DNA from 2 places in the Mesorhizobium sp. WSM4828 genome. Region 1 is predicted to be linked to the other one. Evidence: riboswitches for the same ligand, from Rfam matches in the RefSeq annotation. Region 1 holds a riboswitch; the other holds the start of a gene.
What was found. Region 1 has a riboswitch for cobalamin ahead of AC0L2X_RS10655 (DUF1636 family protein). Riboswitches for the same ligand answer to the same signal wherever they lie in the genome.
Positions count from the first base shown of each region.

Region 2: it holds a riboswitch for cobalamin, as region 1 does, so the genes downstream of both, AC0L2X_RS07795 (CbtB domain-containing protein) here and AC0L2X_RS10655 (DUF1636 family protein) in region 1, are expected to answer to the same signal.

Region 1 covers NZ_JBVVQK010000007.1:82,007-85,240, forward strand. Annotated here, with positions in the region: gene AC0L2X_RS10650 (winged helix-turn-helix domain-containing protein) at 1-1,200, shown strand; cobalamin riboswitch at 1,474-1,677, shown strand; gene AC0L2X_RS10655 (DUF1636 family protein) at 1,716-2,150, shown strand; gene cobW (cobalamin biosynthesis protein CobW) at 2,147-3,187, shown strand; partial or broken gene AC0L2X_RS10665 (cobaltochelatase subunit CobN) at 3,206-3,234, shown strand, end outside.
Region 2 covers NZ_JBVVQK010000005.1:16,951-20,184, forward strand. Annotated here, with positions in the region: gene AC0L2X_RS07785 (MFS transporter) at 1-386, shown strand, start outside; gene AC0L2X_RS07790 (aromatic ring-hydroxylating oxygenase subunit alpha) at 365-1,558, opposite strand; cobalamin riboswitch at 1,700-1,896, shown strand; gene AC0L2X_RS07795 (CbtB domain-containing protein) at 1,933-2,112, shown strand; gene AC0L2X_RS07800 (CbtA family protein) at 2,128-2,910, shown strand; gene cobU (bifunctional adenosylcobinamide kinase/adenosylcobinamide-phosphate guanylyltransferase) at 2,903-3,234, shown strand, end outside.

The sequences.
Region 1 (3,234 bases):
ATGAAGGAAAAAATCTCGCTTCGCATGGCTCGCCGCATCGCGCTGGCGGCACAGGGATTCAATGACCCCCGCCCCGCCGGTACGCCCGACCGCAGACATCTGGCTCGCGTGCTTGCCCGTACCGGCCTGCTGCAGATCGATTCCGTCAGCGCCGTAGTGCGCGCCCACTATATGCCGCTCTATTCGCGGCTTGGCCCCTACAAGCTGGCGCTGCTCGACGACGCCGCCGTAACGCGCAAGCGCATGGTCTTTGAATATTGGGCGCACGAAGCCTCGTTCCTGCCGGTCGAGACCTATCCGCTGATGCGCTGGCGCATGCAGCGGGCCGAGCGCGGCGACGAAATGTACAGCGGACTGGCCAAATGGGGTCGCGAGCACGCCGCCTATATCGAGGAGATCTATCGCGAGGTCTCCGAACGAGGCCCGATCGCGGCATCTGCTTTTGAAGGCCAGAAGGGCAATGGTGGCTGGTGGGGCTGGAGCCATGCCAAGCACGCCTTCGAATGGCTGTTCTGGGCCGGCCGCATCACCACCGCGCATCGCCGCGGCTTCGAGCGGTTCTACGATCTGCCGGAGCGCGTACTGCCGCCGGCGGTACTCGCTCTGCCGGTTCCCTGCCCCGAGGATGCGCATCGCGAATTGCTGCGTATCTCCGCCCGCGCCCACGGCGTCGCCACGGCAGGCGATCTGCGCGACTATTTCCGCCTCTCGCCCGCCGATATCAAGGGCCGCCTCGAGGAGCTGGTCGAGGCTGGCGAGCTGTTGCCGGTGAGCGTCGAAGGCTGGAACAAGCCGGCCTATCTCCACAAGGACGCCCGTTTGCCGCGCAGGATCGAGGCGCGCGCCTTGCTCGCGCCGTTCGATCCTGTCGTCTTCGAGCGGTCGCGCACCGAGCGGTTGTTCGACTTCCACTACCGCATCGAGATCTATACGCCGGCAGAAAAGCGCCGGTATGGCTATTATGTGCTGCCGTTCCTGCTCGGCGACAGCATCGTCGGGCGCGTCGACCTCAGGGCCGACCGCCCGGCCGGCGTGTTGCGCGTCCATGCCGCCTATGCGGAGCTCGGCGCCCCGCCGCAAACCGCAGCCGAGCTTTTCGAAGAATTGAAGCAGATGCAGGGCTGGCTCGGGCTTGAGCGGATTGAAGTCACGCCTGCGGGGGATTTGGGCCATGCGCTGGCGGATGTCGCGGTTTCGTAAGGGATTGCCGATCTCGGCGCTGCCCCTCATCCGCCTGCCGGCACCTTCTCCCCGTGTAGTGACGGGGAGAAGGGACGCTGCCGCAACCTAGGCGCTCAGCCTTACAACCCTGTAGATTGGCGAAGTCCCAAACGAAGTCGTCCTTTCTCCCCGTCACTATACGGGGAGAAATGCCCGGCAGGGCAATGAGGGGCAGCGCCGACATCGAAAATTGCTCTAAAGCGTTTCCCTCGCCGTGTCGGAACCATGCGTTGACACCACCGCCTGCAAAAGCCTAAATCCATTCCAGACGGTCCCCTGCCCGCAACGGCAAGGGCCAAGAGGGAATGCGGTGCGAAATCTCGATTTCAAATCCGCGGCTGTCCCCGCAACTGTAAGCGACGAGCCAAGGCCGAAAACCACTGGGATATTCCCGGGAAGGCGGCACCCAGGCGATGACCCGCGAGCCAGGAGACCTGCCGTCTAGGACATAAGAATCCGATCGCCTGGCGGGTTTTCCGGGCAAGGAGCCTGATTTGGAACGCGACAGCAGTTTTCCGGCTGAGACAGCGGATTTATTGTCCGGCCATGGTGATTCCCCGGCCGGCGTTACCGTCATCGTCTGCTCGTCCTGCCGTGACGAGACCGGTTCGGACGCCCATCCCCGCGCCGGCGAACTGCTCGCCGAGGACACGCGCCGCGCCGCTTCCAGCGAAAACATTAAGATCCGCACCGTCGAATGCCTCGGCAATTGCAAGCGCCGGCTCAGCGCCGCGATTTTGCGCGACGGCTGCTGGAGCTACGTCTTCGGCGACCTGACCGCGACCAGCGGCGCCGATCTCGTGACCGGCGCAAAGCTGTTCGCCACCTCGACGGATGGGCTCATTCCGTGGCGCGGCCGTCCCGATTGCCTGAAGCGCGGCCTGGTTGCCCGCATCCCTCCCCTTGACCTTTTGAAGGACCTGACATGACCGCTGCCTCCCTTTCGCGCGTTCCCTGCACCGTCGTCACCGGCTTTCTCGGCGCCGGCAAGACGACGCTGATCCGCCATTTGCTCGAAAACGCCAAAGGCAAGCGGCTGGCCATCATCATCAACGAGTTCGGCGACATCGGCATCGACGGCGAGATCCTGAAGGGCTGTGGCATCGACACCTGCCCCGAGGAAAACATCGTCGAACTGGCCAATGGCTGCATCTGCTGCACCGTCGCCGACGATTTCGTTCCGGCGCTCGACCAGATCCTGTCGCTGACGCCGAGGGTCGACCACATCCTGATCGAGACGTCCGGCCTCGCTTTGCCCAAGCCGCTGGTCCAGGCCTTCCAGTGGCCGTCGGTGAAAAGCCGTGTAACGGTCGATGGCGTCATCGCCGTGGTCGACGGGCCGGCGCTGGCTGATGGCCGCGTCGCCAACGACATGGATGCCCTGCAGGCGCAGCGCGCGCAGGACGAGACGCTCGACCACGACGATCCGGTCGAGGAAGTATTCGAGGACCAGCTCGCCTGCGCCGACCTGATCATCCTGTCGAAGAGCGACCTGCTCGACGCCGCCGGCTCGGCCCGTGCCAATGCCGTCATCGGCAAGCATGTTGCGCGGGCGGTGAAGATCGTGCCGACCTCGCAAGGCAAGGTCGATCCGTCGGTGCTGCTCGGCCTCGGGCTTGCTGTCGAGGACGACATCGAGAACCGCAAGACCCACCACGACGACGAGCTCGACCACGAACATGACGACTTCGATAGTTTTGTCATCGACATTGCGTCTGTGTCCAACCCGGACGAACTGGCACAACGCGTCGCCACGGCGGCGGAGGAGGAAAACGTGTTGCGCGTCAAGGGTTTCGTCGAGGTCGGCGGCAAGCCGATGCGGCTCCTGCTGCAAGCCGTCGGCCCGCGCGTCAACCACTATTACGACCGCGCCTGGACCGCTGAAGACGATCGCCGCTCGCGCCTCGTCGTCATTGGCCTGAAAGGGCTGAACCGTCCGGCGATCGAACGTATCCTCGCCGGCTGACCTCAGGCACGAGCCGCCATGCACATCCTCACCACGACATCCGCCTC
Region 2 (3,234 bases), on a different contig from region 1:
TCTGGGGCAGGGCAGGAAAGCGTTTCGGCGGCCGGCGCACCATGACGTTCGCCTATTTCGCGATGTCGGCAACGCTGCTGGCGGCCGGCGCCGTCGGCGAGGCCGCACCGCTCGTCACCGGCGGGTTGCTGCTTTGCGGTGCCTTCTTCACCATCGCGCTCGATGCGCTGGGCTCGACTGCCTTCATGCGCTCGGTGCGCTCGTATGAGCGGGCACAGATGGCGGCGGTCTACCGCACCTATCTCGACTTTTCCGAGCTGACGCCGCCGCTGGTCTACTCGGTGGTGCTGGCGTTTTTCGGACTGGGCGCGGTTTTCGCGACGCTCGGCCTGCTGGCGGCGATCTGCGGCTTCGTCACCTGGCGCTATCTGCCCAAATCGCTTTGATGTTCAAGCGCCGCATGGCGCTCGCGCACCCAATTGTGGAAGCGGTGCAAATCATATTCCTCGGGCATCAACACGCCGGCCTTATGGCGCATCGAGCGGAGGCCCTTCTGGTTGACCTCGCAGATATCAGCGTCTTCCTCCAGCACCTGGGTGCCGAAGGCGACGATGTTGTCGATATCGGCGGCCGGATCGGCGAGCGCTTCGGGCGAAAAAAGCCATTCGGCGGTGAGTTCCGTCTGCTCCGGCCCAAGCGGCACCAGCCGCACGGTCCTGACATAGTCGACATGGCCGACGACGAACATCGACGGCAGGCTGGTGGCATAGGTCTGCCCGGCAGCACGTTCGGCCGGCGTCAGGCCGGAAAAGACCGAGCCGTGGACGCGCCCGTCGCGCGACCAGGTTTCGGCCCCGGCCCGCAAGCCGCCGGCAAATTCCGGCGCGTCATTGTCGGCATGGCGCGCCCATTCGGGGTCGTCATGGCGGCCCATCAGGCCGCGGCCATAGATCGGTACCAGCCGCGACAGGTCCTTGTGGACGCCGGGGCAGTGCAGGCACTCGTTGAAGTTTTCCCAAAAGATCTTCCAGTTGCAGTTCATCACCTTGCGCAGGACATGGCCGCTCAGCAGCGTTTCCAACGGCCAGTTGGCGAGGTTCCCGGATGCCGGATCGAAGGATGTTTCAGCCGAACCGGCAGCGTCTTCGGCGAGGTTGACGAAGACAAAACCGCGCCACACCGACAGCGCGACGCGGTAGAGCGGATGATCGGCCTTGTCGAAACCGTCCGGCAGCGATTTCGACGGCACGCGCACCAGATCGCCGCGCAGTGAATAGGACCAGGCGTGGTAGGGGCAGGTGATGAGCCGCGCCTTCAGCCGGCCCTCGCTCTGCTGGCAAAGCTGCGAGCCGCGATGCCGGCAGGTGTTGTGGAAGGCGCGCAATTCGCCGGCCTCGTCGCGCAGCACGACGACCTCCTGCGTGCCTATGCAAAACGTCCTGAAAGCCAGCGGCTGGGCAAGGTCGGCTTCGCGGCAGACGAGCAGCCAGTTGCGATACCAGATGGCCTCGAGATCGTTCTGATAGGCCGCGATGTCCCAATAGGCCGATGACGGCAGCGTCGGCTCGGCCCGCGTCAGGCCGTTGTAGGGACCGCGCTCATTCGGGCCGGGTTGCATGCCGGCTTCCTCCCCGTCCGCCAGCCGACACCCGGCCGCGAAAATTGTCAATCGCGGCGCCGGCCGGCCAGCTTGGCGAGGCGGGCGCATTCGCCACACGATCCGGCGGAATTTAGTTTGCCGGGCGCGGCGATTCTGCCTATAGTCGCTGATGTCGTCGGTTCCGTTTGGAACCAAGAGGGAATGCGGTGCGGGCAAGTTGTTTGCCCAATGCCGTGGCTGCCCCCGCAACTGTGTGCGGTAGTCCTCTCCATATGCCACTGAAGGTTCGCCTTCGGGAAGGTGGGGAAGGGCGCTGATCCGCGAGCCAGGAGACCTGCCGGCGACAGGAAACTGACTTCTATGCCCTCGGGTGGAGGGCGAAAGGACAAGACATGAATACCGCTTCCGTCTCGCTCGGCGCTTCCGTCTCCTCGCAGTCGCGTTTCATGCAGCTGGCGCTTGCTGCATTCCTCGGCATTTTCGTCATGGGCTTTGTCGGCTTCTCGCATATCGATGCGGTCCACAATGCCGCACACGACTATCGCCATTCGATGGGCTTTCCCTGCCACTAACAAGGGGCTGACATCATGACACTGTTTCGCAACGTCGTGTTCATCGCGGCGATCGGCGGGCTTGTGGCCGGCGTCGTTCTCGCCTGCATGCAGGCCTATGCCACGGTGCCGCTCATCCTGAAGGCGGAAGTCTACGAACAGGCCGGCGGCGGCCATGACCATGCCGCCGCACCTGCGGCACCGGCCGAAAACGCCGCAGGCACGACGGCTATGAGCAGCGCCGCGCCGGCACCGGTTGAAGCAATGGCTCCGGCTGAGGACGAAGGCTGGGCGCCGGCCGACGGCTTCGAGCGCTTCGGCTTCAGCGTCGTTGCCAATATCGTCACCGGCATCGGCTTCGCACTGGTCCTGGTTGCGGTTTCGGAATTCGCCGGCGGCATCGGCAATTGGCGCCAGGGCCTGTTCTGGGGGCTTGCCGGCTTTGCCGTGTTCACGCTGGCGCCGGGCCTCGGCCTGCCGCCGGAACTGCCGGCGATGCCGGCGGCCGACCTTGTCCAACGCCAGATATGGTGGTGGGCAACAGTGGTGGCGACCGCGGCCGGTCTCGGCCTTATCGTCTTCCGCAGATCGCTGCCGCTGGTGGTTCTTGCCGTGGCGTTGATCGTTGCGCCGCATATCGTCGGCGCGCCGCAGCCCGACAGTTTCGAGACGACGATCCCGGAAGGCCTGCACCACCAGTTCGTGGTGGCGGTGACGCTGACCAATCTGGTGTTCTGGCTGGTGCTCGGCGCGGTCGTCGGCGTGGTGCGCGGCCGCTTCACCGGCACGGCGACCAGTCTGCGCGACAGCTTTGCCTGACCGCGCTGCCGGGGCACTGACCCTGGTCATCGGCGGTGCGCGCTCCGGCAAGAGCGCGCATGCCGAGAGCCTGGTGAGCGCCTGTCCGACGCCTTGGAGCTATATCGCCACGGCGCAAGCCTATGACGAAGAGATGCGCCAGCGCATCGCGCTGCACCGCTCGCGGCGAGGCGAGGGCTGGACGACCATCGAGGCGCCGCTCGACCTTGCCGGCGCGATCGAGGTACTGCCTGACGGCCAGCCGGTGCTGATCGACTGCCTGACGCTGTGGCTGACCAACCATATGCTGGCCGACCATGATGTCGAGGCCGAATGCCGGAGGCT